4 regions of the Streptomyces sp. NPDC048275 genome follow, and region 1 is predicted to be linked to each of the others. Evidence: riboswitches for the same ligand, from Rfam matches in the RefSeq annotation. Region 1 holds a riboswitch; each other region holds the start of a gene.

Region 1 (7,145 bases):
GACGTCTGTGTCACCGTCACATCGTCGAGGACACCGAGCGAACCGATGATGACGCCGGCGAGCAGTAGACCGCTCATGTCGATGGACGGATACAAGCCGTGGATCAGTCCAGTGTTGTCGTCCGTGTTGCCGGTCAGCGCGGCCCAGCCGATGAACATGGAGCCGAGTACGCCGATCAGCACCAGCGAGAGCAGCGTGCCGATCACCGCCACCGACGTGCGGGCCGAGAGGCCATGGCACATGTACAGCGCGATCAGCATGATGGCGCTGGCCCCGACAATCGCCACGATCAGTGGATCCGAGCCTTGCAGGATCGCGGGCAGGATGAAGAACGTCAGGATCAGGAAGCTGACGGCCAGCGCGATCAGCGCCATGACGCCGCGCATCCGGCCCACCACCACGGTGACCACGGCGAAGATCCCGGCGAGCAGCGCCAGGGGGAACTTCCGGTTCACGTCGCTGACGGAGTACTGCAGATCCTTGGGCGCGGAGGGTTCGTATGCGACCACGACCTTCTGGCCTTGGTGCAACTGCCGTGACTGGTCGGGCTGGACGATCTCGGTGAACGTACGGCCCTTGTCCTTGCCGGTGTCGACCCGGATCGTCGCCTTCTTGCAGTCGCCCGTCGCCTGCTGCTGGGCGGAGGAGCCTTCGGCGGTGGACGTGGCGCCGGTCGGGGTCTCCCCCGACGCGTTGACGGCTTTGCAGTCCACCTTGTCGACCTTGGTGACGGTGGCCTGCTGGGTCTGCCGGTCGAAGCCGACGCCGGTGCGCTCGTGAGACGGGGCACCACCGGGCCAGAGCACCAGGAGACCCACAAAGACCGCGGCGGCGAAGGGGATCAGCACCGCGGCGATGACCTTGCGCAGGTGCTTGGAGACAGGCGCGGCGGGGCCATGGCTGTGACTGTGAGAGTGGTCCGATCCGTGCCCGCCGCCCGATCCGTGTCCGTCTCCGGGGCCGTGCCCATCTCCGGGCCCGGGGCCACGGTCGCCGTCCGGTCCATGCCCGTGGCCGTTATCGGAGCCATGTCCATGGCCGTCACCGGAGCCGGGTCGGCGCGGCGGCTCGGGCGGTGGGAACGAGGGCTTCTGCGATGTGGTCACCGACCGATCATCGCAAGAACGGCGGAGGCCCTCTGTTCACCGCGCCAGATATGACGCTAGCGTGGAGGCACCTTTGCACACGCGGGAGCTCGGAGCACCGGGCTGAGAGGGCGCTGACCTTCGTCTTAGCGATGTTTCACATGAAACATCGGCAGACGGAAGCCGCTGCGTCGACCGCTGAACCTGTTACCGGGTAATGCCGGCGTAGGGAGTAGGTCTCATGACCAACAAGGACGTACGCACGCCTGCCTCCAGCCAGGGCGAACAGCCGCAGGAGGCCGGGAAGTCCATCGGCTGGCACAAGGCATACGTCGGGGGTTCTCGCCCCGACCTACGGGTGCCGGTCCGTCAGGTGCACCTCACCAACGGGCAGTCCGTCACGCTGTACGACACCTCCGGTCCGTACACCGATCCGACGGCCGACACCGACGTACGCAGGGGCTTGGCGCCGCTGCGCGAGAACTGGATCACTGCCCGCGGTGATACCGAGGAGTACGCGGGTCGTCCCGTCCGTCCTGAGGACGACGGGATCAAGCACACCTCGCCGCGCGGGGGCCTGCGCAACCTCGACGCCGTCTTCCCGGGGCGGCCGCGCCAGCCGCGCCGGGGCCGTCCCGGAGAGGCGGTCACACAGCTCGCATACGCTCGCCGCGGCGAGATCACGCCCGAGATGGAGTTCGTGGCGATCCGCGAGAACGTCGACCCTGAAATCGTCCGTGAGGAGATCGCCGCCGGCCGCGCGGTACTGCCCGCGAACGTCAACCACCCGGAGATCGAGCCGATGATCATCGGCAAGCGGTTCCTGGTGAAGGTCAACGCCAACATCGGCAACTCCGCTGTCACCTCCTCCATCGAGGAGGAGGTCGAGAAAATGACCTGGGCAACCCGCTGGGGCGCTGACACGGTCATGGACCTGTCCACCGGCCGCAACATCCACACCACGCGTGAATGGGTCCTGCGCAACTCCCCTGTCCCTATCGGCACGGTGCCGCTCTATCAGGCCCTGGAGAAAGTCGACGGCCACGCCGAGGAGCTGACCTGGGACATCTACAAGGACACCGTTATCGAGCAGGCCGAGCAGGGCGTGGACTACATGACCGTCCATGCGGGTGTACGCCTGCAGTACGTGCCGCTCACCGCGAACCGCAAGACCGGCATCGTCTCGCGCGGCGGCTCGATCATGGCGGCCTGGTGCCTGGCGCACCACAAGGAATCATTCCTGTACACGAACTTCGAGGAACTCTGCGAGATCCTCGCCGCCTACGACGTCACGTACTCTCTGGGCGACGGGCTGCGACCCGGGTCGATCGCGGACGCCAACGACGCGGCGCAGTTCGCGGAGTTGAGGACGCTCGGGGAACTCAACACGATCGCGAAGCGTTTTCATGTACAGACGATGATCGAAGGCCCGGGACATGTCCCGATGCACAAGATCAAAGAGAACATCGACCTTCAGCAGGAGATCTGTGATGAAGCTCCGTTCTATACGCTCGGCCCGCTGACGACGGACGTCGCGCCGGCGTACGACCACATCACCTCCGGCATCGGTGCCGCGATGATCGCCTGGTGGGGCACGGCCATGCTCTGCTATGTCACGCCCAAGGAGCACTTGGGCCTGCCTGACCGTGATGATGTCAAGACCGGCGTCATCACCTACAAGATCGCCGCCCACGCAGCCGACCTCGCCAAGGGGCACCCAGGTGCGCAGGTATGGGACGACGCGCTGTCCGACGCCCGCTTCGAATTCCGATGGGAGGACCAGTTCAACCTGGCCCTGGACCCGGATACGGCAAGGGAGTTCCACGACGAGACCCTGCCGGCCGAGCCGGCAAAGACGGCGCACTTCTGCTCCATGTGCGGCCCGAAGTTCTGCAGCATGAAGATTAGCCAAAGCATCACGGAGCGGTTCGGTGGTACGGCGGCCGCTGGGGCGACGGCGGAGGAGGTAGCCGAGGGGATGCTCCAGAAGTCGAAGGAGTTCGCGGCGAGCGGGAACAGGGTCTACCTGCCGCTGACAGACTGATTGCTGGAACGGCGGTGCTCCTTGGGGCAGTCGACCAGGAAGCACCGCCATAGTTCAGTTTCGTTGGGCATTCCTCAGCCGCTCGACCGCGGTCAGGGGGCGTGCGGCGGCCTCTGCCGAAACTGAATCCTTTGCTGTCTCCTTTGAGGAGGCGCAGGTATGTGGTGAGTGTGTCCGTGGGCCGGTCGAAGCGGATGTTTGTGCATCGAGCGGCTCCGTGGCCGCGTTCTCTCGGCAGACTGGGCGCATGACATCGACAGCCATGAGCAAGGGCGCCAATCTTCCCGTCACCGCTGGGGCACTGCAGGCCGTGCTCAGCTGGAGAGGCGGAGCCGGTGCACCGGACGCGGACGCGTCGGCGTTGCTGCTCGGCGTGGGTGGACGGGTGCGGGACGACGGCGACTTCGTCTTCTACAACCAGCCGCAGCATGCCTCCCGCGCCGTACGCCATCTCGGCAAGCGGCGGGATGCCGATGCGACGACGGACACGGTCGAAGTGGACCTGCGCGCCCTGGAAACGGAGATCGAGCGGGTCGTTCTGTGCGCCTCGGCCGACGGTGGCACCTTCGGTGAGCTGTCCGGACTGACGCTGCGGCTGTTGGACGCCGGAACGCAGCAGGAGGTCGCGCGCTTCGAGATGGAGGCCACGACGGAGACGGCGTTCATCGGGGGTGAGCTGTATCTGCGCGGCGGTCAGTGGAAGTTCCGCGCCGTGGGACAGGGGTATGCGTCCGGACTCGCGGGCCTGGCAACCGACTTCGGCATCAGCGTCGATGAGGAGGCGTCCATGGATGCGTCTCCGGTCCACCCTGCAACCCCTCCGGCGGCTTCGGCCGCGGTTACGCCAGGGATCCCCGGGCCTGCCCCGCAGATCCCGTCGACGCCCCCGACGCCGCAGATGCCCCCGAGGCCGGCGGCAACGCCCGTGTCCGCCGCGTCCTTGGGCCCCTCCGCACCCACACCCACCGCAACACCGTCTGCAGCAAGCCTCAGCAAGGGCGAGGAGCAGCTGCCCGTCGATATGCGCAAGCGGCTCTCACTGCGCAAGGAGCAGGTGGCCGTCAGTCTGCGGAAGCACGGTGCGGTGGGTGTCACGGCGCGTGTCGTGCTGATCCTCGATGCTTCCGGTTCCATGTCCTTCCTCTACTCGAAGGGCGTCGTGGCCGACGTGGTGGAGCGGATGGCTGCGGTGGCCGCGCAGTTGGACGACGACGGTGTGATGCAGGCGTGGACATTCGCTTCCAACGCGGCCCGGCTGCCGGATCTGAGGCTGGGCGAGTTGCCCGAGTGGCTCGAACTCCATGTCAAGGTCGGCGAGCTGAGCCTGTTCCGGCGCAAGAAGCCGCGGAAGGGCCTGCTGCCGGGGCAGGTGGACATGCGGGCGGTCGGTATCCAGAACGAGGAGCAGAAGGCGATCGCGGAGGTTCGCTCGTATGTTCGTGAGCATCCGGCCGCTGACCCCACGCTGGTGCTCTTCTTTTCCGACGGAGGTGTCTACCGCAACAGGGAGATCGAGAAGGAGTTGCTGGAAGCGGTGGATGAGCCGATCTTCTGGCAGTTCGTGGGTCTGGGACGGTCCAACTACGGGGTGCTGGAGCGGTTCGACACCCTGCCGGGACGACGCGTCGACAACGTCGGGTTCTTCGCCGTGGACGACATCAGCCGTGTCCCGGACCCGGCGCTGTACGACCGGCTGCTCTCACAGTTCCCGGCTTGGGTGACCGCGGCCCGGCAGCTGGGCATCGTCTGAGCCCGCTCGCCGAGGAGCGTACGAGCGTGTGCCGCGCACGGGGCAGGGCCCGCGCTGCATCAGCGCGGGCCCCGGTCCTTCCCGTCACCGCGGTGTCTGCCGAGCCCGTCGTCCCAGTGTTCGCTGAGCCGTCGCTCCGGTGTGGGACCGGCGGGTGTCACTCCGGCTGGTGCTCGGGTCCTCCGAAGTCCGGGCTCGTGAAGTCCGGGCTGGTGAAGCTCGGGCGCGGGCCCGCCGCGGGTCCGCCCTCGGGGCTGCTGAACCCCGGCCGGTTGTAGCCGAGCTGCGGCATGCGGCCGGTGGTCGGCGTCGGGGACGGACGACCCAGTGCCGCCGTACCCGGATCGGCGAGTGCCTCCCGGAGGAACGGCATGATGCCGCGCTCCAGCAGGGCCAGGCGCCAGGCTTCCCTGGCCCGGGACACCTCCGCGTTCCGCTCGCCGTGTGCTCCGGCCTGGAGCGAGGACGAGCCGTCGCGCAGCGCGGTGAGCAGCAGCCCGACCGCGGCGGCCAGCGTCGCGGCCGCCGCGACCGCGCCGAAGACCCAGCCGGTGGTCAGGAGAGTCTTGGCCAACGTCGGCTCGGGGTTGAGCATCTTCAGGATGTAACCGACGATCAGGAAGATCGCCGCGGCTGTTCCGGCGAGGACGGGGGCGAGCACCGCGACGACGGCCATGACGCCCGCTCCGGCGGTCTCGGCCACCTCCCCCATGGTGGTGGCGAGCCCCATCGCGGTCGTGCCCGACTCCGTGGAGCCGGCTTCTTCACTCACGGTCGGGGGGGACGGCGTCGGCTGGCGCAGTTCCTCGCGGACCTTCACATAGTGCGCGTACTCGGTCGCCGCGGCCGCCGTGATGAGCGCGGTGGCGTTGAGCGCCATGGTGCGCAGCTGTTCGGGGTTGAGCCGCTGGCCGACAGCGGCGAGTTCCGGGCGGTGTGGGGCGGAGCGCAGCGCCTCGCCGAGGATCCGCTCGTATTCCTGGCGGTCCTCGCTCAGCAGGTGCTGCGGAACGCTGTTCATGTGCATCCCCCGATGCTCCGTAGGGCTGATGGCTCGCACGCTGACGAGCCGTTGGGCAGAAACGGAGGGGAGCCTGCTACGGATAAACCGATGGTAGAGCGGTGACGGCACGCCATGACAGGGGGTTTGCAGAAATTGGCCCCCTCGTCGGCGCACTCCTCCGTGGGGGACGCCTGCCCGAAGAACCCTCAGCTATCCAGCGGCAGTTGCCGTACCAGCAACTTTCCGGCCATGGTCACTCCGCCGTCCATTGCGATGGCCAGCCCGTCGGCGTACAGATGCGGTCCGTCGACCACCGGCCCCGCGCCGTCCTCGCTGTCCTCCGAGCCGACCTCGCCCAGGAGGTAGGGAATGGGGCTGTGACCATGGACGATGCGCGTGCCGCCGTATGTGTCCAGCAGGGAGAGCACGGCTTCGGCGCCCCCGTCGTCGCGGAAGGCGAAGCGCTTGGTGAACTTCCTGAAGAGGTCCCAGCACTCGTCCGCGTCGTTGCGTGTGAGGGTCTCGCGGACGGTGTCGTTGACCGCCTCGATGGAGTCGCCGTAGTCCAGATAGGCGGTGGTGTCGGAGTGCACCAGCAGGTGCCCGTCGACCTGCTCCATCGCGTCGAGGCGGGCCATCCACTGCAAGTGGTGGTCCTGGAGGCGGTCCATATCGGTCTTCTGGCCGCCGTTGAGCAGCCAGGCGGCCTGGAAGGTGGCGGTGCCCGCTCCGGAGTTGACGGGCGTGTCGCCGAACCGCCTGGCGCCGAGCAGCAGCAGCTCGTGGTTGCCCATGAGCGCCTTGCAGTAACCGCCGGCTGCGGCCGCCTCGGCGGACAGCCGCATCACGAGGTCGATCACACCGATGCCGTCCGGGCCGCGGTCGGTGAAGTCGCCGAGGAACCACAGGCGCGCGGTCCCGGCGGACCAGCTGCCCGCGGCGTCGATGAGGCCCTGCTCCTGGAGCGCGGCGACCAGCTCGTCGAGATAGCCGTGTACGTCGCCGACGACGTACAGGGGGCCCGGACCGGCGGCCGGCTGTGGGGCCGGTACGGATTCGGGGTCGATGACGACCTGAACCGTGTCGCCCCGGTTGATCACGGGCAGATCGCGCCGCGTGGGCGTGTACCCCTCGGGCTCCTCGGCGGGTCTGGTCCCCGCGTCGGGAGGCGTGTTATGCGCGTACGGACCGGTCTCGTGGACGTACGCGGGCACCCGGAAGTCGCGCAACGTCGCCGTCCGCACCGCCTCGGGTCCCTGACCG
Region 2 (7,145 bases), on a different contig from region 1:
ACCAGCTCGCGGTCGGGTGTTCCTGGTGGTGCGTGTGCGTCTCGTGATGCGCGTGTTCCTCTTGGCGCGCGTGCTCCTCGTGGTGCGCGTGTTCTTCGTGCCGCATGGCCGGCCCCCAGCGTCGGACGACAGTTCCTGCACCGAGCCAGAACCATATACCCCCTAGGGGTATTCCCGTCAGTCGTCCCTGAGTTTTTTCAGCCGTTCCACGTCCGCCGCGTGTCCCTCCTTCCCGCCCGGCGTTTCGATGATCAGCGGTACGCCCTCGGTGGCGGGGTGGGTCATCAGAGCGCGGAACGGGTCCTCGCCGATGTGGCCGGAGCCGATGTTCTCGTGGCGGTCCTTGTGAGCGCCGACCACATCCTTGGAGTCGTTGGCGTGGATCAGCTTGAGCCGGCCCTCGCCGACGGTGTCGACCAGCAGATCGAGGGTCTGGTGCATGCCGGTCGGCCCGGTCAGGTCGTGGCCCGCCGCGTAGATGTGGCAGGTGTCGAGGCAGACGCCCAGCTTCGGGTGGGCGTCCAGTGCGTCGAAGTACGGCCCGAAGTCCCAGGTGCGGGAGCAGAGGGAGGCACCCTGGCCCGCGGTCGACTCGAGCAGCAGGAACGGGTCGTCGTCGTGGGTCAACTCGTCCAGCAGGGGCAACAGATACTCACGTACCTGCTTGAGCGCGACGGACCGGTCCCGGCCACCGGTGGCGCTCCCGGTGTGCACGACCACGCCCAGGACGCCGATCTCCCGCCCGCGTCGCAAGGAATGCCGCAGCGACTGCACCGACTTCTCGACCGTCGCCTCGGTGTGCGAGCCGAAGTTGATCAGATACGGGGCATGGACGTACGCGGGGATCGACTCGGCGGCGCAGGCGGCGCGGAACTCCTCATCCTGCTTCGGGTTTCCGGCGGGCGTCGCCCAACCACGCGGGTTGGCGACGAACACCTGGACGGTCTCGGCCCGGAGGTCGCGCGCGTAGGTCAGGCCGACGGAGTTGAGACCGCCGGCCACGGGAACATGGCCGCCGACGGGGTTGCGGAGCTGCTTGCTGGTCACACCCATCAGGGTGTCATGCGGCCCCGGGCGCCCCGTCGGCGGACCTCACGCCTGCCTCCCGCCCGGCCTCAGCGGATCTCGATGGTGATCGTCGACCCCTTGGGCGCCGTCTCACCGCCGTCCACCGACTGGCTCCTGACCGTGTCCCCGAAGAGTCCGAGCAGCCCACGGTCCTCGTCGACCTCGAACCCGGCATCCTCCAGAGTCTGCTTGGCGTCGTCCACGCTGTCACCCACCACGTCCGGGACCTCGACTATCTCGGGACCCTTGGAGATCGTCAGCGTCACGATGTCGCCCTCGGCGGCCTGGCGGCCCGCGCCCGGCGACTGTTCGGCGACCAGACCCTTGTCGAACTCCGAGTTGACCTGCTTCGAGGCGATCCTCACCTTCAGACCCGCCTGCTCCAGCTCCGCCGTGGCGTCCTCGACGGACGCGCCCGTGACCTCCGCGATCTCCACCGGGCTGCCCTTGCTGACGGTGATCGCGACGGCCGACCCGGAACGCCGCGTGGTCCCCGCATCCGGGTCCGTGCTGATCACGAAGCCCCGGGGGACGTCCTCGCTGAACGTGCGCGTGACCATGCCGGGCGCCAGGCCCTCGTCCCTCAGCACGGCCTTCGCCTTGTCCAGCCGGTAGCCCTGCAGATCGGGCACCTTCACTGTCCCCGGGCCGGAAGAGATGACCAGCGCCACGGAGTCGTTGTCACGGATCCGGGAGCCTGGCGCCGGGTCGCTGCTGATGACCGTGCCGCGCTTGACGGTGTCGCTGTTTCGCCGAGTGACCTTCCCTACGTCGAGACCGGCTCCCTCGATCCGCGACTTGGCCTGCGCCTCGGTCTGCGCCAGCAGCAGCGGGACCTTGGTGAACTGGCCGGAGTTGATGTACCAGACGCCCGCGCCGAGGCCGAGGACCAGCAGGATCGCGGTGACGATCGCGATCGTCCCGCGCCGCGGTGCGGGCATCCCGCTCCGGGGGCGCGAGGCGCGCCGCGACGCCGGGGGCGGCCCGGACTCGAACCGGCTGGTGTGCTCGAACCGGCTGGTCCGGTTGAGTGCGGCAGCGTCGTTCTCGTCGTGCTCGTTCACCGGCAGCAGCCGCGGCAGGGACAGCGAGCGCGGGATCACACTCGTACGGTCCTCGGCGTTGCCGTGGCCCGAGGCGAGCGCCCGGGGCGGCACGGCGTCGAGCTGTTCGGCGGTGAGCCCGGTCCGCGCCTGAAGGACCTGGCCGAGGAGCTCCACCGCGTCGTACGGGCGCACCTCGGGGTTGCGGGCGGTCGCCGAGGCGACCAGCTCGTCCAGGGCGAAGGCCATCCCCGGCACGGCGGCCGACGGAGCCGGTACGTCCTCGTGGAGGTGCTGGTAGAGCACCTGGGCGGGGGAGTCCCCGGAGTGCGGCTTGTCGCCGGTGAGCATCTCGTAGAGGACGACGCCGCACGCGTAGACGTCGACGCGGGTGTCGGCGGTGCCGTGCTCGATCTGCTCCGGAGCGAGATACGACACGGTGCCGAGAACGGCCCCCGTCGTGTTCGTGACGGTGTCCACGGCTCGTACCAGTCCGAAGTCCGCCACCTTGACCCGGCCGTCGTCCCCTATCAGGACGTTCTCCGGCTTCATGTCGCGGTGCACGAACCCGGCGCGGTGCGCGGCGCCGAGGGCGGCCAGCACCGGCTCCAGGATGTCCAGCGCGGCCCGCGGCTGCAGTGCCCCGCGATCGCGCAGCACGTCGCGCAGGGTGCACCCGGCGACGTACTCCATGGCCAGATAGACGTACGACCCGTCCGTGCCCTGGTCGAAGACCTGCACCACATTGGGGTGCGCGAGCCGGGCCACCGACTTGGCCTCCCGGATGAACCGCTCGACGAACGAGCCGTCGGCGGCCAGAGTCGGGTGCATCACCTTGAGCGCGAGCACGCGGTCGAGGCGGGTGTCCAGGGCCCGATAGACCGTGGCCATCCCGCCGACCGCGATCCGTGCGTCGACGCGATAGCGGCCGTCGAGCACGCGCCCGACAAGCGGGTCCTGAAGGGTCGTATCCACGCAGGCGAGTGTACGAGCCGCCACTGTCAACGCTGCCCGCTCGGCCCGTACAGGCCCGGGACTGCAGCGGACCTGTGACGCACCTCGCCCCCCGTCCACGACAACGCAGGCCGCACCCGCCGACGGCGAGCTGCCCCCACGGGCGACGCCCACCTTCCGATCGACCGGAAACGGGCGGTGCGCGGGCGCGAGAAAAAACCGCAGCGCCGGAGGCTAGAAGGCAGGCCGCTCGGGATCCAACCGCGCCACGCCCTCCTCAGGAGACGAGGCCAGGGCAAAGCGCCGCCGAGGAATCCGCCCCGCACGCCACGCAAGCCGCCCAGCGTCCACCGCATGCTTCATGGCCTCCGCCATCAACACCGGTTCCTGCGCCCGCGTCACAGCGGAGGCGAGCATCACACCCGCACACCCGAGCTCCATCGCCAACGCCGCATCCGACGCCGTACCGGCCCCCGCGTCCAAAATCACCGGCACGCGCGCGTGCTCCACGATCAGCTGGAAGTTGTGCGGGTTCCGGATCCCGAGCCCGGACCCGATGGGCGACCCGAGCGGCATGATCGCGGCGCACCCGACGTCCTCGAGCCTGCGCGCGAGCACGGGGTCGTCGTTCGTGTACGGCAGCACCGTGAACCCGTCGTCGACCAGCACCTCCGCCGCCTCCAGCAGCTCGATCGGATCGGGCAGCAACGTGCGCTCGTCGGCGATGACCTCCAGCTTGATCAGCTCGGTACCGAGCGCCTCGCGCGCGAGCCGGGCGGTCAGTACGGCCTCTCCCGCGGTGAAACACCCCGCCGTGTTCGGCAGCACGCGAATGCCGAGCCGGTCGAGCACGGACAGCACCGACCCGTGCGCCGAAGGGTTCACGCGTCGCATCGCGACCGTCGTCAGCTCCGTGCCGGACGCCACGAGCGCCCGCTCCAGGACATCGAGGCTGGGCGCACCCCCCGTACCCATGATCAGACGGGACGAGAAGGTCGTACCCCCGAGGACAAAAGGATCGTCGGCCATGGGTCAGCCTCCTTGGACGGCGGTGAGGATTTCGACACGGTCTCCCTCGGAGAGGGACGTGGACGACCACTGCGCGCGCGGGACGACGGTTTCGTTGAGTGCGGCGGCTATACCGGACGGGGCCGCTGTCAGGGTGGCGACGAGCGTGTCGAGGGCGGTGTCGGCGGCGATCGGGCGCCGCTCTCCGTTGACGAAGATGTTCATGCGGGCTGCTCCGTGCGGACGGCGGCGGCGCTGAAACGCGCGGCGGTGAAGGGGCGGGCCACATCGGGGAGCTCCCCCGTGGTCAGGACGTGCGCCATCACGTCCCCGGTGACGGGCGTGAGCAGGACGCCGTTGCGGTAGTGGCCGGTGGCCAGCAGGAGCCCCTCGAGTCCGGTCGGCCCGAGCAGCGGCGCGTTGTCGGGCGAACCGGGGCGATGCCCGGCGCGCGTCTCCGTGAGCGGCAGCTCGGTGATCCCGGGGACCAGCTCATGGGCGTCGCGCAGCAGCTCGTAGACCCCGCCCGCGGTCACCGTGGTGTCCCAGCCGAGCTCCTCACTCGTGGCGCCCACGACGAGCTCGCCGTTCTCGCGCGGCACCAGATAGACCTGGCTCCCGCGCACGACGGCCCGCACGGTCCGGTTCAGGAAGGGCGCGTACCGCTGCGGCACGCTCAGCCGCAGCACCTGCCCCTTCACGGGACGCACGGGCGGCAGTACGTCGTCGGGGACGCCCGCGAGCTTCCCGCTGAGGCTTCCCGCGGCGAGCACCACCTGCCCCGCCGTCGGCCGGTCGCCGTCCGTGGTGACGACCCCGGCGGCCCGATCCCGTACGACGGTCAGCCGCTCCGCCCACGCCCGGTGGAACCTCACTCCGGCCCGCTCGCACGCTGTGACCAGGGCCTTCGCCAGCCGCCGTGGGTCGATCTGGTGATCACCGTCGACCCGGAGCCCGCCGCGCACACCGGGCGCGAGCATCGGCTCCAGACGGCGGCACTCGCGACCGCTGAGCCACTCCGAGTCGAGCCCCGACCGCTGTTGCAGGGCGTGCAGTTCGCGCAGATGGGCGCGGTCGTCGGCGTCCAGCGCGACCGCAAGCGTGCCGCACCGGCGGTAGCCGAGATCCTGGCCCGTCGCCTCGGTGAGCTCGGTCACGAAGTCGGGATAACGGCGCGCGGAGGCGAGGTTCAGGCCCAGCAGGGTCTGTTCGCCGTAATGCAGCTCGGTGACGGCGGCGAGCATTCCGGCCGCCACGCGCGCGGCTCCGCCGCCGGGCTCGGGGTCCACGACCGCGGTGGCGAACCCGCGCTGAGCGGCCCGCCAGGCCGTGACGAGACCGATGATTCCGCCCCCGATGACAAGGACGTCTGAGGTATGTGTACGTGTAGGCGACATGGGCGTCCAGCCCCTCCCTTCGCCGGCATGACCCGGATCAGGTTCGTACGGTCGGAGGCCGCCAGCCTCCCTCTCAGCCCGGTGCGTCCGGGCTCCCGCGAGTGGTTTTCTGTGCTGGGGTCCGGGGGGCGTCCCCCGGGAGATGCAGCACGTTGGCTAGCGTAGCCCGCTGCCGTATGTCTCAGTAAGGGAGCCTCCGTCCATGGCCCGTTCGCTCGACGGACTCGTCCTCGCCCCGGTCGCCGATCAGGCGCCGGGACAGGTGGGTACCCGCACCCGGTTCGCCTATCACGAGCGGGACGGCGAGATCTGGGCCGAGTACGCGGGCGGGGATGTCGTGCGGGGCCATCTCGTGGGGACGCGGGAGGGCGACCGCCTCGATTTCCGGTACGTGCAGTTGAAGCGGGGCGGCGCCACGTCCTCGGGGCACTGCGTGTCGCTCGTCGTAGAGCTTCCCGACGGGCGGCTGCGCCTGGAGGAGACCTGGGAGTGGGAGTCTCAGGCGGGCAGTGGGACGAGCGTGGTGGAACAGGTGGAGCAGGCCGGACAGGTCGAACAGGTCGAACAGATCGCACGTTCGACGGGCAATGTGGAACAGGTCACTGAGCACGTCCGCTGACTGACGGATTTTCAGGTGTCTATGGTGATCAGGTGAGCGAGCAGACGCAGGCACAGGGGCGTACGGGACGGCAGGTCGTCATCGTTGGCGCGGGCATGGCCGGAGTGCAGACCGCGGTGGCCCTGCGCGACAAGGGCTTCACCGGCGGCGTGACGCTGATCGGCGCCGAGCCCCACCAACCGTACGACCGCCCGCCGTTGTCCAAAGCGGTGCTGCTCGGCAAGGCCGAGGGCTCCGCCTTCGACGTCGACTTCGAGGCACTGGACATCGAACTGCGGCTCGGCTGCGAGGCGCTGGGCGTGCGCCCCGCGGACCATGAGCTGGACACCGAGGCCGGGCCGGTGCCGTACGACGTGCTGGTCCTGGCGACCGGGGCGGAACCGATCCAGCTGCCGGGCGCGCAGGGCGTACCCGGCGTCCATCTGCTGCGCACCCTGGACGACGCCGAGCGGCTGCGCCCCGTGCTAGCCCGGCAGCACGACATCGTGGTCGTCGGGGCGGGCTGGATCGGCGCGGAGTTCGCCACCGCGGCGCGCGAGGCCGGGTGCGCGGTGACCGTCGTCGAGGCCGCCGACCGGCCGCTGGCCGGGGTACTGCCCGCCGAGGTGGCCGACCCCATGACGGCCTGGTACGCCGACAGCGGGGCGTCGTTGCGCACCCACGCGCGCGTGGAGAGCGTCGAGCCCGGCGCGGTGATCCTGGACGACGGCTCCCGGGTGCCCGCCGGCGCCGTGGTCGTCGGTATCGGCGCCCGCCCCGCCACTGACTGGCTCGCCGACTCAGGCATCGAGCTCGGGGCCCACCGCGAGGTCGTGGCCGACGCGCACCTGCGCACCTCCGTGCCGGACGTCTACGCGGTGGGCGACTGCGTTTCCTTCCCCTCGGGACGGTACGAGGAGCGACTCCTCGTCCACCACTGGGACAACGCCCTGCAGGGCCCGCGCACGGTGGCGGCGAACATCATCGGCGAGGTGCCGGCGGCGTACGACCCGGTCCCGTACTTCTGGTCCGAGCAGTTCGGCCGCTTCGTCCAGTACGCCGGCCACCATGCGTTCG
Region 3 (7,145 bases), on a different contig from region 1:
CCACTTCGTCGACAAGGCAAGCGTCAGGAGGTGTCGCCGTGATGAAGGGTCAGCCAAGGGAAGGATGGGGCGAGTTGGACGAGGGGCAGTCGAGTGGGGGGCGGGTGACCGCCCTGCGCGCACACCGGACTACCACAGAGAGCCCAGTCCGGTTACTCCCCCCGTGGCAACGGCTCCCCGGCCGCAAAGTCCGTTGCCCCTACGCTGCCCGAGTGGGCACCGCCGCGCGGTACACCTCGTAAATCACGCCGGTGACCTGCTTTTCCGCGCGCTGGTCGGCTGGGACCGAGGCGCCGCGACGCCTTGATGTCCGTCTCGTCCCCGCGTCGCCGCAACCGCAGTTCGCCCATCGGAGTCCCTCAGGACGTTGGCCGCCCACGGGGGTTGCGGCCAACAGCTTCCAGGGGGAAAACATCATGCGCACTACATCTGCGTCCGCACCCGCATCCCGCTCCGGCCGACGCGCCACCGCGCTCGGACTCGCCGGTCTGCTCGCCACCGCGGTGATCGCCACGACCACCGCGTGCGCGGGGAACGCGGACACCGCGGTCCGTTCCACCAGCACCAAGACGGTTTCGCCCAAAGGGCTGCCGTCGGTGGAGGGCAAGGCGTACGGCTACAACCCGTACGCCTGGGCCACCCGCAGCCCGAGCAGGATCGGCGTCTACGGCATCACCCTGCACGGTCAGAGTTTCAGCAAGGGCGGCCAGGTGAAGATGGTCCTCTACAAGGACTCCCGCATCACGGGCATTCCCAGCTGGTACAAGACGACCACCGCGCGCACCGTCTGGGGGCGCCCCGGCGGCGGCTTCGATGTCACGACGGGCCTGCTGGACTGCACAGCCTACGGCTACGCGCGCAACTCCACTCTGATGGTCCTCGACGTCACCACCAACACCTGGTCCAACAAGGTCCGCGTCTCCACGGATTGCGGAAACTGAACGATCCGGCAAGGGCAGGCGTCCGTACGGAAGCGCGGGGACGGCGTGGGCGGCCTCAAGCGCCCGTTTCGGGTCCCCAGTACTCCGGCCCGATGCCGCGCCAGTCGATCAGTGGGGACACCGCCGCGGTCACGGGGTCCACGTCCAGACCCGCGCGACGCAGGAACTCGGACAGGTCCTCGAGGTTGTAGGCCAACCCGAGGTTCTCTCCGTGCACACGCACTCGGCGGCCGCCGGTCTCCGCCGGCGGGGCCACGATCACAGGCAACGGTTCGGACATGGTTCCAGCCTCGCCTGTCCGGTCCGGGCCTGCATCCCGACTGTGTGAACGTTCATGCCTTCTCCGTCTCCTTCCCGTCGCGAGCCTTGCGACGGGAACCCCACGGGCAAGAGGATTCAATCACGTGTTCGATTTCTGGCGCACCTCGTGCGCGCTGCCTGTGACTCGCAGCTGTGACTGAGCGCTTCAGTTGACCACTGAGCGCGACACATGGCCGAACTGAGGGCCGTAGTTGGCCGCTTGAGGCGTCCCTGCGGGCGGCCCTGCGTATGTGAGCTGCCGGGGCCTTGCTGAATCGGCAAACGCACTCGTCTTCTCGGCACGGTCTTCCGGATGATCGGCGTTGAGCCAACGCAACGGTGGCAGGGCGCCCTCAGGGCGCACAGCAGACCAAAGGGTCCTGGAGGAGCGTATGTCGCAGCACGTCGCGGAGTTCACGCATCGGTTGGTCTCCTCGCCGGGAGGCCGGATTCACCTGGTGGAGCAGGGAATGGGGCCGCTGGTGCTGCTCGTCCACGGCTTTCCGGAATCCTGGTATTCCTGGCGCCGCCAGCTGCCGGCACTCGCGGCGGCGGGATACCGCGCGGTCGCCGTCGACGTCCGCGGCTACGGCCGCTCCTCGAAGCCGGCCGCGACGCATGCGTACCGGATGCTCGACCTGGTGGAGGACAACGTCTCGGTGGTGCACGCCCTGGGCGAGGAGTCGGCGGTGATCGTCGGCCACGACTGGGGCGCGACCATCGCTGCGAACTCCGCCCTGCTCAGGCCTGAGGTCTTCCGGGCAGTGGGACTGCTGAGTGTTCCCTACACCCCGCGCGGCGGGCCCCGCCCCAGCGACGTCTTCGCTCAGATGGGCGGGGATGAGGAGTTCTACGTCTCCTACTTTCAGGAGCCGGGCCGCGCCGAGGCCGAGATCGAACCCGATGTACGCGGTTGGCTCGCGGGCTTCTACGCGGCCCTGTCCGCCGACACCATGCCCGCACCCGGCGCTCCCGATCCGCACTTCGTCAGCAAGGCCCAGACGCTGCGTGACCGGTTCCCCATCGGCCGGCTGCCCGCCTGGTTCGATGAGAACGACCTTGACGTCTACGCCGGGGAGTTCGAACGAACCGGTGTAACCGGGGCGCTGAACCGCTACCGGAACATGGACCGCGACTGGGAGGATCTCGCCGCCTTCGACGGGGCTCCCATCACCCAGCCGTCCCTGTTCATCGGCGGCAGCCTGGACGCTTCCACGACATGGCTGGCCGACGCGATCAAGGCCTACCCGCTCACGCTACCGGGCCTGATCTCCTCCCACCTCCTCGACGGCTGCGGCCACTGGATCCAGCAAGAACGCCCCGACGACATCAACCGCCTTCTCACCGAGTGGCTCGCCGTCCTGCCCGCCTAACACATTCGCGCGCGCCGCCCAGTGCTGTCGAAACACGTGATCACCGCCCGGGGGAAGGCGCTGCTCTGCCCAGAACTGAACTCCGCCACGTAGCCGGCCGAGCGCCGGGGTTGGCCTGATGGGACGGCGGATCTGGCGTCGACCCGGGCGACTCGCCGCCCGCGGGATCCTCAGCGCCAGGCAATCCTTCGCGCAGCCCGCCGGTACCTCACCCACCCGGAGTTGCACCAGTGGCTGGAGGACCCGGGCACGGGGCGCGGGCCACTGGTTCGGGCCTGTCCGGGAGGCGCGGAGCCGGGTCCCGATACGCTCGGGGCTCGTCGCCCGTTCGCGTCGTCTGACGCAGACGGGTGTGGTGCGCTCTCGGGGCGGGTGGCGCGAACGCTGGACGTCGGCGCCACCTTGATCGTGTTCCGTGTCCTTGCCGCCGTCGGCTGGCTGCCGCTGGTCCTTGTCGAGCGTGGACCGTGGGGGCTCGTCTCGGTATCGCTGGCCTTCTTCGTGGTGTCCTTGGCGATCTCGATCGAAAGCCCGGTGGAGATGAGTTATCGCCAGTCGGTGACGCCCGACCGGCTGCGGGGGCGGATGAACGCCACGATCCGCTCGTTCAACTGGGGGACGGTAGCGGTGGGGGCGCCGGTGGGCGGCTTGCTCGCCGACCAGGTCAGCTATCGGTTCGCCTTGTGGGTGGGCCTGTCCGGAGCGGTCGTTCAGGCACTCGCCCTCGCGGTGTCCCGCACGCGGGAGGCCCGCGCCGCCGATGAACTCGAGCCTTCCGTTGCCGCCTGACGGCAAAGCGGCACGGGCGGTGTTCGCCACGGGATCGAGCCGAGGCTCGGGATCAACGCTCCGCGCGCGTCCGCCAGCCGTGGTCGACCGGTCCGAGACCGGAACCGAGGGCGAATCCCGCCGCAATCGCGCCCGTGACGTAGTCCTTCGCCAGCCGCACCGCCTCCGGTACCTCCCGCCCCCGTGCCAGCTCCACCGCGATGGCTGAGGCCAGGGTGCAACCGGTGCCGTGTGTATGGCGGTTGTCGTGGCGCGGCGCCCGGAACCAGTGCTGATCGACCCCGTCCGTCAGCAGGTCGACGGCCGCGCCGGGCAGGTGGCCGCCCTTCACCAGGACCCAGCGGGGCCCGTACGACAGGAGCCGTCGCGCGGCGCGGACCATGCCCTCCTCGCTCGTCACCTCGATCCCCGTGAGCTCGGCCGTCTCGTCGAGATTCGGTGTCGCCACCGTCGCGACCGGCAGCAGGACGGTCCGTACGGCGTCCAGGGCGTCGTCCGCGAGCAGTCGGTCGCCGTGCTTGGACACGCTCACCGGGTCCACCACCACGGGAGCGGTCGCGTCCGACAACAGCTCGGCGACGGTCTCGACGATCAGCGGAGAGGCGAGCATGCCGGTCTTCACGGCCTGCACCCCGATGTCGTCCACGACACTGCGGTACTGCGCGCGCACCACCGCGGCCGGAAGTTCCCAAGCGCCTTGCACACCAAGGGAGTTCTGCGCGGTGACGGCGGTCAGCACGCTCATGCCGTGTGCTCCCAGCGCGAGCATCGTCTTGAGGTCGGCCTGGATGCCCGCGCCGCCGCCGGAGTCCGATCCGGCGATGGTGAGGACACGGGGCGGGGCGGCGGGCGTCATCGGGGGCATGGTGGTGTCACTCCGTACGGGAGGGGGTGAGGGGGATGAGGGGCGCGGGTCAGTGGCGCGCACGCAGCGGGGCGTACACCGCCAGGGCCACCACGAACGCCACCCCGTAGGCGAGGTCGGCGCCGTGCAGGGCCTGCGCGACCGGGCCGACGTACAGGCTGGTGCTCATGAAGGGCACGGCGGCGGCGAAGGCGGCGACGAACGCCACCAGCGCGGGCCACCACGGCAGTGGTCGCGCGCTCTCGGTGGGCAGGTCGACCGGTGCGCCGCCGCGGGCCCTGGCCCGCAGGAGCCAGTCGACGGCGACGATCGCGACGAATCCGGGGATCCAGTAACCGACGAGCAGCAGGACGTTCTGGAAGCGGCTCGTGGTGTCGGCGGCGTGCATCCACAGCACGAGCGGGAAGCCGAGTGCGGCGGCCAGCGCGGCGGCGAGCGGACGCGGCACACGCAGCCCCATGGTCTGCAGCGCGAGCGAGCCGCTGTAGTCGTTCATGGCGTTGCTGCTCAGGGCGGCGAGCGCCACGGCGAGCAGGCCGAATGCTCCGAGCGCGCCGCCGCCGAGCAGTGTGTCGACGCCCCGGGCCGTCTGGTCGGTGAAGACGGACGCGCCCCACAGGCCGAGCGCCTGGACGGCCACGAAGGACACGCCGATACCGAGGAGGGTGCACCAGAACATGCGCGGGCGGGACGCCGTACGGGGCAGATAGCGGCTGAAGTCGCTGGCGTACGGCGCCCACGACATCGCCAGGCTGAGCGCGATGGTGCAGGTCAGAACGAAGGCCCCGGCCCGGTCGGCGCCGTGCACGGTGGCGGCGGCAGCGGGGTGGGCGCCGTTCAGGAGCTTCACCGACAGGGCGGCGAAGGCGGCGGCGAGGGCGAAGGTCATCACGGTCTGGAGCCGGTGGATCGCCTCGTACCCGAGGACGCCGAGCGCCCCCTGTGCCGCCATCATGACCAGGACGCCCAGCCAGAACGGCCAGCCGCACAGCTGAGCCAGGGCGTCCCCGCCGAAGAGACCGATCAGCGCGTCCCAGGCGATGGAGGACAGCCATTGCAGGGCGCCCGGCACCACCACGGCCCGCCCGAACGCCAGCCGGGCGAGCGGCAGCTGTCCCGCGCCGGTCTGGCTGCCCCAGGTGCCCAGATACGCAGTCGGCACGGCGCCCAGCAGGGTACCGAGGACGACGGCGACGAGCGCGGTCGAGAAGTCCAGGCCGAGGGCGATACCGACGGTGCCGGTGAACACGCCGGTCATGGTCAGGTTGGGGGCGAACCAGACGGTGAACAGGCGGCCGGGGCTTCCGTAGCGATGGTCCTCCGGTACCGGGGCGATTCCGCGCGCCTCTACGCGCAGATCACCGGGTGCGGCGGGCATCCGCCCGTCGAAAACGCCTTGCGGGCCCCCGACGGCCACCTCATTACGGGCGTACGGCAACGACATGAGACATCCCTCCGCCAGTCCTAACTGGTTCAGGTTCAACGGGTGTGATCTCAGCCCTCGTGCGGGGCACCCCGTGTCCGGTTCGGCGGTCAGGATAGCCCGGTCCGCGCCCGCGCCCCACCGGAGGGGCTCGCAGCGAGAGGTCCGGGGAGGCGGATCAGGAATCGACGCGCGGCTCCCAGCCCTCGTACGCCGCCGTCAGCAGCCCCAGCACACCGTTCGCGGTGACCTCGCGGGGGTTGGGGTACGCCTGCCCGGCGGCCTCGGCCGCGGCCACCGCCAGGTCCGCCTCCTTCAGGCCGAGTTCGGCGAGGGAGCGGGGGGCGCCGAGGCTTCCGGCCAGGTCGCGGAGCGCACGGGGGACATTGTCGGTGCCGAGGGCGCGGGAAAGGGCGGTGATCGCCTGGGGTGCGGCCGGCGCGTTGTACGCGAGGGCGTACGGGAGGACCACCGTGTGTGTCTCGGCGTGCGGCAGGCCGAAGGTGCCGCCGAGGACGTGGCACAGCTTGTGGTGCAGGCCCATGGTGGTGGCGCCGAGGCAGGCGCCGCAGAGCCAGGCGCCGTACAGGGCTCGACCTCGCGCCTCGAGGTCGTCGGGGGCGACGGCGAGGAGCGGCAGGGCGCCCGTCATCGCGCGGACGCCCTCCTCGGCCATGAGCGAGACGAGCGGCGAGACGTCGGGGGCGTACAGGGCTTCGACGGCGTGGGCGAGCGCGTTGATGCCGCTGGTGACCGTGAGGGGGACGGGGAGCGAGAGGGTGAGTTCGGGGTCGTAGACGACGCTACGGGGCTGGACGGCCGGGTCGCGTCCGGTGCGCTTGGCGCCGTGCTCGGTGAGTCCCCAGACCGGGGTCATCTCGGAGCCGGAGTAGGTGGAGGGCACGGCGATCAGGGGCAGGCCGGTGCGCAGCGCGATCGCCTTGCCGAGCCCGATCGCGGAGCCTCCGCCGACCGCGACACAGCCGTCGGCGCCCACCGCGCGCGCCACCTCGACGGCCCGGTCGGCGACCTCGACGGGTACATGCATCCTGGCCTCGGTGTGCAGCCCCGCGCAGGCGTCGCCCAGCGCGTCCGCGACCGCTCGCGCCGTGGCCTCGCCGCGGCTGCCGCAGATCACCAGCACCCTGTGCAGACCGAGCCGCGCGACCTCACCGGGGGTCGCGGACACCGCTGCGCCGGGCCGGAAGACGACGCGGGCCGGCTGAGTCTCGTACGAGAAGTCGAGAGGGGTGTTCATGGGGTTGTTCATACCGGCTCCAGTACGAGGTCGAAGCGGGCGTACTCCCGCGGGTGATCTTGTCAGGGCCGCAACGCCCCGGGCGACGTCGTATCGCGAGTCGCGTGGCTAGACGCCCGGGTCCAGGAAATGGAAGCCCGGCTGGGGATATCTGAGGAATTCCTGCTGGGAGGCGGGTGCGGTGTAGGCGCCCGCG
Region 4 (7,145 bases), on a different contig from region 1:
CGCCGGGACCGTACAGGAGATCTTCGACAACGCGACCCCGAACTACTACGAGTCGCGCGGCGAGCCCACCCCCATGGTTCTCGTGAACCGCGCGCACTGGACCGAGAAGCACCCCACCTGGCCGCTCCTCCAATCGCTGGCCCGCGAGCGTTCGATGGAGTCCCGGATCGCGCTGGTGGACCGGATCGAGGAGGCCCCGGAGGCACTCAAACGCCTCGGGGGTTAATGGCAAGGCAAAGCCAATGGCACGGCAGGGCATATGCATTGACAGCACTTAGCTGGCGCTTATAAACCTGTGAGGCCCGAGGGGGCGCTGGTACCACAGCAGAACCCCACTCAAACCCCCCGCAGTTGCGCATCTTGAAGGGCAATCGTGTCCATATCTCGCCGTACCGCACGTTCTGTGCGAATCCTCGGTGTCGCCTCCGCCACCGCCGCGCTCGCGCTCGGCGTCGCCGGCAACGCACTTGCTTGCAACATTCGTGACTTCTCGGCCGTCGCCTCGTGCGACGACAACGGGAAGGGCATCATCACCGTGACCGACACGGACGCCACGGGCGTCGAGGCCACGGTCTCGGTCTACCTGGAGTCGAACGGCGCGGACGTGAAGCTCGTCGGCTCCGAGAAGGTCAAGGGCACCCGCGAGGGCGCCACCGTCACCTTCTCCGAGGACTGGGCCCCCAAGGGCGTGTACCGCGTCCGCATCAAGGCCGGGAACATCGTCGACGAGGACATCTCGCCGCAGCTGACCGCCCCGTCCGAGGCGTGCAAGACCAACGAGACGCCGTCGCCTTCGGAGACCCCGGTGACCCCGGAGCCGTCGGAGACTCCCTCCTCCCCGGACTCCTCGGAGACGCCTTCCGCGTCCCCGTCGGAGTCGGAGAGCGACAGCACCGCGCCCGCCACGACGGGGGACAACTCCCCGTCCCCGGCGGCCGGTGAGTCGAACCTCGCCGAGACCGGTGCGAACTCCAACACTCCGGTGATCGCCGGTATCGCCGGTGCCCTCGTGGTGGTCGGCGGCGCAGCCGTGTTCTTCGGCATGCGCCGCCGTGGCGGCTCGAAGGCCAGCTGACCGGCACCCCGTAGGACGAACGTGTGGCTCGTCCCCTCCTCGGAGGGGACGGGCCACATGCCTGTGCGCGCCCGCTACCCGAAGGTGGCCCGCTCCAGCCAGAAGTCCAGCAGTTCCCGCTCCCCCAGCACCTCCAACCCCCCACCGTCCAGCGGCAGTCGGCGATAGAAGCCGAGCAGTACGTCGGTGAGCGGGCCGCGCAGCGCGACGGTCGCCTTCTCATGGCCCCGCCGCCAGACGACACCCTTGTCGGTGAGCTCGACGACCCACTCGGCGTTCAGTTCGGGGTCGGCGTCGGTGGCGTGGAGGTGGATGCTGCGCCCCGGACCGCGCGGCTGCGTCGCCGCGTCGTGCGGCTGTGTCCGTTGCGCGAACTCGATGATCTCCAGCCACTCGTCGATCGCGTCCACGGCCACATCGGGTGCCACGTCGTACGGCAACCCGGCGGCCAGTGTCGCGTCGGCGCGGTGGATCGCCAGCTCGTGCGTCATCCGGCGGGCCCAGAAGCCGGAGGTGAAGACACCGGCCCACGACCACATCTTCGCAGCGGGCCCCGCTTCGCGCAGCGTGCCCACCAGCGTCTCGCCGGACTGCGCCAGCCAGGCGTCCAGGGCGGCCGGGTCGCCCTCGGCCTCCGGTCCCCCGACGCGCGGAACCTTCTCCTCGGGGATGGGCTCCTGCGTCCTCGTCCGGACCATGAGTTCCGCCCAGCGCAGCGCTCCGCCGGTGTGCCGTACGAGCTGCTCCAGCGACCAGTCCGGGCAGGTCGGCACCGTCGCGGAAAGGTCGGTGCCGGAGGCCACCACGTCCCTGAACTGCCGCACCTGTGACTCGATCGCGTCGCAATAGCGGTCATGTGCGAGAAGTGTCATGCCCCGCACTTTATGGGGCGCCCCCTGCGGCCACGACTCGATTCATCCGGCCGACGGCTTCCCGAGTACGACGATCTCGGCCACGTCGAACGCCACCCCGACCTCGTCCCCGGGCTCCGGCGCCTCCCGCAGCGCACACGCCGCCTCGAGCCGCGGCCCGCCCTCGGGCTGCAGTTGTACGGCGACATGGGTGCCCCGGAAGGTGCGTGCGGCCACGGTGCAGCGCAAGCCGTCCGCGGGGGCGACCAGCCGTACGCCCGCGGGCCGCACCAGCAGCGCGCCGGAACCCTGCGCGGCGCCTTCCGGTACCGGAAGCTTCCCCCACGGGGTGTCCGCGACCCGATCGCTCACCGTCGCCCCGACCACGTTGTCGAAGCCGAGGAAACGCGCCACGAACTCGTCCGCCGGGTGCTGCCAGACCTCAAGTGGCGTACCGGCCTGGGCGATCCGTCCGTCGCGCATCACCACGACCCGGTCGGCGAGCGCGAACGCCTCACCCTGGTCGTGCGTGACCGCGAGCACGGTCGTGCCCAACTCGCCGAAGAGTTCTCTGAGTTCGACGACCAGCCGTTCGCGCAGCGAGCGGTCGAGCTGGCCGAGCGGCTCGTCGAGCATCAGCAACCGGGGGCGCGGCGCGAGCGCCCGGGCCAGCGCGACCCGCTGCTGCTCGCCGCCGGAGAGCGAGGCGACGGCCCGGGAAGCGGCTCCGGGCAACCCGACCAGATCCAGCACCTCCCGTACTCGTACGGCCTGTCGGTCCTTCGGCGTGCCGTGCATGCGCAGCCCGAAGGCGACATTGCCGCCCACGTCCCGCTGCGGGAAGAGCTGGTGGTCCTGGAACATCAGCCCGACGCCGCGCCGGTGCGCGGGCACGCCGCCCTGGTCGCGTCCGCCGAGGAGCACCCGTCCGTCATCGAGCGCCTGGAGCCCGGCCACCGCCCGCAGCAGCGTGGACTTGCCACTGCCGCTCGGCCCGAGCACGCACACGATCTCGTGCTCGGCGGCCTCGAGGTCGACGGCGTCGAGCACGGGCCGCCGGCCGAAGCGTACGGTCGCCGCCTCGATCCTCAGCAGGGCGTTCCCCGACTTCGCCCTCACCTCCGCCTGCGCCTCTTTGACGAGCCTTGTCATCAAAACTCCCCCGTCCGGTCGGTGCGCATACGTTCCAAGAGCAGCAACGCCACCGCGCACACCACCATCAAGATCGTCGAAAGGGCCATCGCCTGGCCGTAGTTGAGGTCGCCCGCGCGCCCGAGCAGCCGGGCCACCGCGACCGGCAGCGTCGGATTGTCGGGCCGCGCGATGAACACCGTCGCCCCGAACTCGCCCAGCGACACCGCGAAGGCGAACCCCGCCGCGATCAGCAGCGCCCGCCGCACCATCGGCAGATCGACCTCCCGCCATACCCGCCACGGCGACGCCCCGAGCACGGCCGCCGCCTCCCGCAGCCGTCCGTCCACCGCCCGCAGCACGGGCAGCATGGTGCGGACGACGAAGGGCACGCCCACCAGCGCCTGCGCGAGCGGCACCAGGATCCAGGACGACCTCAGATCCAGTGGCGGTTCGTCGAGCGCGATCAGGAAGCCGAATCCGACGGTCACGGCGGACACGCCGAGCGGCAGCATCAGCAGCGCGTCGAAACCTCGTACGAGACGACCGGCCCGTCGGGTGAGCGCGGTGGCCGCCAGACCGCCGATCACCACGGCGATGGCGGTGGCGGCGAGCGCGTAGGCGAGCGAGTTGCCGATCGCCTCGATCGGCGCGACCAGGAAAATGCCGCTGTCAGCGGAGGTCAGCGCCCTGTAATAGGCGAATCCATAGCCGCCAGGGGTGTCGAAGGACCGCTGGACCAGCACGCCGAGCGGCAGGACGAGCAGGACGGCGATGCTCGCCAGCACCCCCGCGAGCAGCGCCCACTGCCCGGCCCCGCGCGGCCGGCGCGCGGTCACCTCGGGAGACACCAGACGCAGGGCGGTCTCCCGGCGGCGTACGGTCCCGGCATGCACGGCGAGGATCGCGCCCACGGCCACGAACTGGATGATCGTCAGCACGGCCGCCGTCGCCAGGTCGAAGATCTCCGAGGTCTGCCGGTAGATCTCGACTTCCAGGGTCGAGAAGGTCGGCCCGCCGAGGATCTGCACCACACCGAACGAGGTGAAGGTGAAGAGGAAGACCATGAGCGCGGCGGCGGCCACGGCCGGACTCAGGGCCGGGAGCGTCACTTTGCGCCAGGCCGCGAACCGGGAGGCGCCGAGCATCCGCGCGGCCTCCTCCTGGCGCGGGTCCAACTGCGCCCAGAGCCCGCCGACGGTCCGTACGACGACCGCGTAGTTGAAGAACACATGCGCGAGCAGGATCGCCCACACAGTGGTGTCCAGACGTACGCCCCACAGCTGGTCCAGGAGCCCGCCCCGGCCGACCAGGGCCAGGAACGCCGTACCGACGACGACGGTCGGCAGCACGAACGGCACGGTGACGACGGCCCGCAGGACGTGCTTGCCCCTGAAATCGAAGCGCGCGAAGACATATGCGCCGGGGAGCGCGATCAGCAGCGTGAGCGCCGTCGAGGCGAGCGCCTGCCACGTGGTGAACCACAGGACGTGCCGGATGTCGGACTGCGCCAGCACCTCGCCGATCCGCCCGAACTGCCAGACCCCGTCGACCTTGAGGCCCCGGGCCACGATGGCCGCGACGGGGTAGGCGAAGAAGACGGCGAAGAACGCGACGGGCAGGGCCATGAGCCCGAGCCGCGCCGCGCTGCCGCGCTTGTCGGGCAACGCCTTGGCTGCTTCCGCCACTTCAGCCACTTGGGGCACTTCAGCCACTTCGAGTACTTCAGTTACTTCAGTACGAGTGAGGTCCACGACTTGACCCACTGGTCACGGTTGTCGGCGATCTCGGCGGGAGCCAGGGTCTCGGGGTCCTTGGCCTGAGGACCGAACTGCGTGAACTCGGCCGGCACCTCGGCGCCCTCGACCACCGGGTACACGAACATGTTCAGCGGCATGTCCTCCTGGAACTTCTTGGAGACCAGGAAGTCGATGAGCGCCTTGCCGCCCTTCGTGTTCTTGGCGTTGCTCAGCAGCCCCGCGTACTCGACCTGCCTGAAGCAGGTGCCGCTCGCGACCCCGGTCGGCGCGGTCGTCGGCTTCGGGTCGGCGTAGATGACCTCGGCGGGCGGCGAGGAGGCGTAGGAGACCACCAGCGGCCGGTCGGCCTTGGCCTTCTTTCCGCCGGCCGACCCGGAGAACTCGTCGTTGTACGCCTGCTCCCAGCCGTCGACCACCTTCACGCCGTTGGCCTTCAGCTTCTTCCAGTAGTCGGGCCAGCCTTCGTCGCCGTACTCGGCAGCGGTCCCGAGCAGGAAGCCGAGGCCGGGCGAGGAGGTGGACGCGTTCTCCGTGACGAGCAGGTTCTTGTACGCGGGCTTGATCAGGTCGTCGAAGGAGGTCGGCGGGGCCAGCTTGTGGTCGGCGAAGTACTTCTTGTCGTAGTTGACGCAGATGTCACCGGAGTCGATCGGCGTGACCCGGTGCTTGTCCTGGTCGACCCGGTACTCCGGGAGGATCCGGTCCGAGCCGCTCGCCTCGTACGGCTGGAAGAGCCCGTTGTCGAGCGCACGGGACAGCAGGGTGTTGTCGACGCCGAAGAAGACGTCGCCCTGCGGGTTGTCCTTGGTGAGGACGGCCTTGTTCACGGCCTGCCCGGCGTCCCCGTCCTTGAGGATCCTGACCTTGTAGCCGGACTCCTTCTCGAACGCGTTCAGCACGCTCTTGGAGTAGGCGAAGGAGTCGTGACTGACGAGGGTCACGGTCTTGGAGTCCCCGGCGTCGCTGCTGTCGGCGGACCCGCACGCGGACAGCGTGACCAGGCCCAGGCCGATACCCACGGCCGTGATCGTCCTCTTGATGCTCACTGAATTCCTCCTGGGATGACCAGGAAGAGACGCGGCCCTGCCCGGGAACCGTGGGAGGTTCCCGGGCAGGGCGCAACAGCTTGAGTGATGCCCGAACTTCCTACCCAGAATGACCTGGGCAAGGTTCTGAGGGTCTGCGGCCCACCGGTGTTCCGGCTACCGCACTCTCAGCGCTGTGGCGCTCCCCTGTCGGAATATGAAGATGTACGTACCGAGCACAGGTTACCGCTCGGTGGCCGCGAGCTGACCGCACGCCCCGTCGATCTCCTGGCCCCGGGTGTCCCGGACCGTGACCGGCACCCCATGGGCCGCGATCGCCTCGACGAACGCCTTCTCGTCCTCGGGCCGCGAGGCGGTCCACTTCGAACCCGGGGTCGGGTTCAGCGGGATGAGATTGACATGCACGGGCTTGCCCTTGAGGAGCCGCCCGAGCCGGTCACCGCGCCACGCCTGGTCGTTGATGTCCCGGATGAGGGCGTACTCGATGGAGAGCCGGCGCCCCGACTTGGCCGCGTACTCCCATCCGGCGTCCAGCACCTCGCGCACCTTCCACCGCGTGTTGACGGGTACGAGGGTGTCGCGCAGCTCGTCGTCCGGTGCGTGCAGCGAGATGGCCAGCCGACACTTGAAGCCCTCGTCAGCGAACCGGTGGATGGCGGGGACGAGTCCGACCGTCGACACGGTGATACCGCGCTGCGAGAGCCCGAGCCCGTCCGGCTCGGGGTCGGTGAGAGCGCGGATCGAGCCGACCACCCGCTTGTAGTTGGCGAGCGGCTCACCCATACCCATGAAGACGATGTTGCTCAGCCGCGCCGGGCCACCCGGGATCTCGCCGTCCCGCAGCGCCCGCATGCCGTCCACGATCTGGTGCACGATCTCACCGGTGGACAGGTTCCGGTCGAGACCGGCCTGGCCGGTGGCGCAGAACGGGCAGTTCATCCCGCAGCCCGCCTGGGAGCTGATGCACATGGTCACCCGGTCCGGGTAGCGCATCAGCACGGACTCCACGAGCGTGCCGTCGAACAGCCGCCACAGAGTCTTGCGGGTGGTGTCCTGGTCGGTCGACAGATGCCGCACGACCGTCATCAGCTCGGGAAGCAGTGCCTCCTGGAGCTTGCCGCGCGCGGCGGCCGGGATGTCCGTCCACTCCGACGGGTCGTGCGCGTACCGCGCGAAGTAGTGCTGTGAAAGCTGCTTGGCGCGAAACGGCTTCTCACCGATCGCGGCGACGGCCTCTTTACGCTCGGCAGGCGTGAGATCGGCAAGGTGCCGCGGCGGCTTC

What was found. A riboswitch is a leader RNA that binds a small molecule or an ion and turns the genes downstream of it on or off. The one in region 1 is predicted to bind thiamine pyrophosphate.
Region 2: linked by a shared signal. The riboswitch ahead of thiO (glycine oxidase ThiO) and the one ahead of thiC (phosphomethylpyrimidine synthase ThiC) in region 1 are both predicted to bind thiamine pyrophosphate.
Region 3: linked by a shared signal. The riboswitch ahead of AB0D57_RS23910 (cytosine permease) and the one ahead of thiC (phosphomethylpyrimidine synthase ThiC) in region 1 are both predicted to bind thiamine pyrophosphate.
Region 4: linked by a shared signal. The riboswitch ahead of AB0D57_RS12445 (thiamine ABC transporter substrate-binding protein) and the one ahead of thiC (phosphomethylpyrimidine synthase ThiC) in region 1 are both predicted to bind thiamine pyrophosphate.

What each region holds. Positions count from the first base shown of each region.
Region 1 is NZ_JBEZLR010000018.1:70,966-78,110, forward strand. It holds gene AB0D57_RS14015 (YibE/F family protein) at 1-1,106, opposite strand, end outside; TPP riboswitch at 1,178-1,334, shown strand; gene thiC (phosphomethylpyrimidine synthase ThiC) at 1,327-3,129, shown strand; gene AB0D57_RS14025 (VWA domain-containing protein) at 3,377-4,879, shown strand; gene AB0D57_RS14030 (hypothetical protein) at 5,037-5,906, opposite strand; gene AB0D57_RS14035 (metallophosphoesterase) at 6,089-7,145, opposite strand, start outside.
Region 2 is NZ_JBEZLR010000004.1:124,330-131,474, reverse strand. It holds gene AB0D57_RS04545 (DUF4396 domain-containing protein) at 1-106, opposite strand, end outside; gene AB0D57_RS04540 (deoxyribonuclease IV) at 178-1,047, opposite strand; gene pknB (Stk1 family PASTA domain-containing Ser/Thr kinase) at 1,116-3,086, opposite strand; gene AB0D57_RS04530 (thiazole synthase) at 3,300-4,094, opposite strand; gene thiS (sulfur carrier protein ThiS) at 4,098-4,298, opposite strand; gene thiO (glycine oxidase ThiO) at 4,295-5,470, opposite strand; TPP riboswitch at 5,468-5,579, opposite strand; gene AB0D57_RS04515 (hypothetical protein) at 5,673-6,089, shown strand; gene AB0D57_RS04510 (FAD-dependent oxidoreductase) at 6,122-7,145, shown strand, end outside.
Region 3 is NZ_JBEZLR010000041.1:33,739-40,883, forward strand. It holds gene AB0D57_RS23885 (hypothetical protein) at 417-941, shown strand; gene AB0D57_RS23890 (hypothetical protein) at 997-1,221, opposite strand; gene AB0D57_RS23895 (alpha/beta hydrolase) at 1,634-2,614, shown strand; partial or broken gene AB0D57_RS23900 (MFS transporter) at 2,969-3,403, shown strand; gene thiD (bifunctional hydroxymethylpyrimidine kinase/phosphomethylpyrimidine kinase) at 3,456-4,268, opposite strand; gene AB0D57_RS23910 (cytosine permease) at 4,318-5,712, opposite strand; TPP riboswitch at 5,702-5,796, opposite strand; gene AB0D57_RS23915 (maleylacetate reductase) at 5,870-6,949, opposite strand; gene AB0D57_RS23920 (type III PLP-dependent enzyme) at 7,058-7,145, opposite strand, start outside.
Region 4 is NZ_JBEZLR010000015.1:91,320-98,464, reverse strand. It holds gene AB0D57_RS12470 (Rossmann fold nucleotide-binding protein) at 1-226, shown strand, start outside; gene AB0D57_RS12465 (LAETG motif-containing sortase-dependent surface protein) at 404-1,075, shown strand; gene AB0D57_RS12460 (maleylpyruvate isomerase family mycothiol-dependent enzyme) at 1,150-1,947, opposite strand; gene AB0D57_RS12455 (ABC transporter ATP-binding protein) at 1,990-3,078, opposite strand; gene AB0D57_RS12450 (iron ABC transporter permease) at 3,078-4,685, opposite strand; gene AB0D57_RS12445 (thiamine ABC transporter substrate-binding protein) at 4,787-5,863, opposite strand; TPP riboswitch at 5,943-6,061, opposite strand; gene rlmN (23S rRNA (adenine(2503)-C(2))-methyltransferase RlmN) at 6,086-7,145, opposite strand, start outside.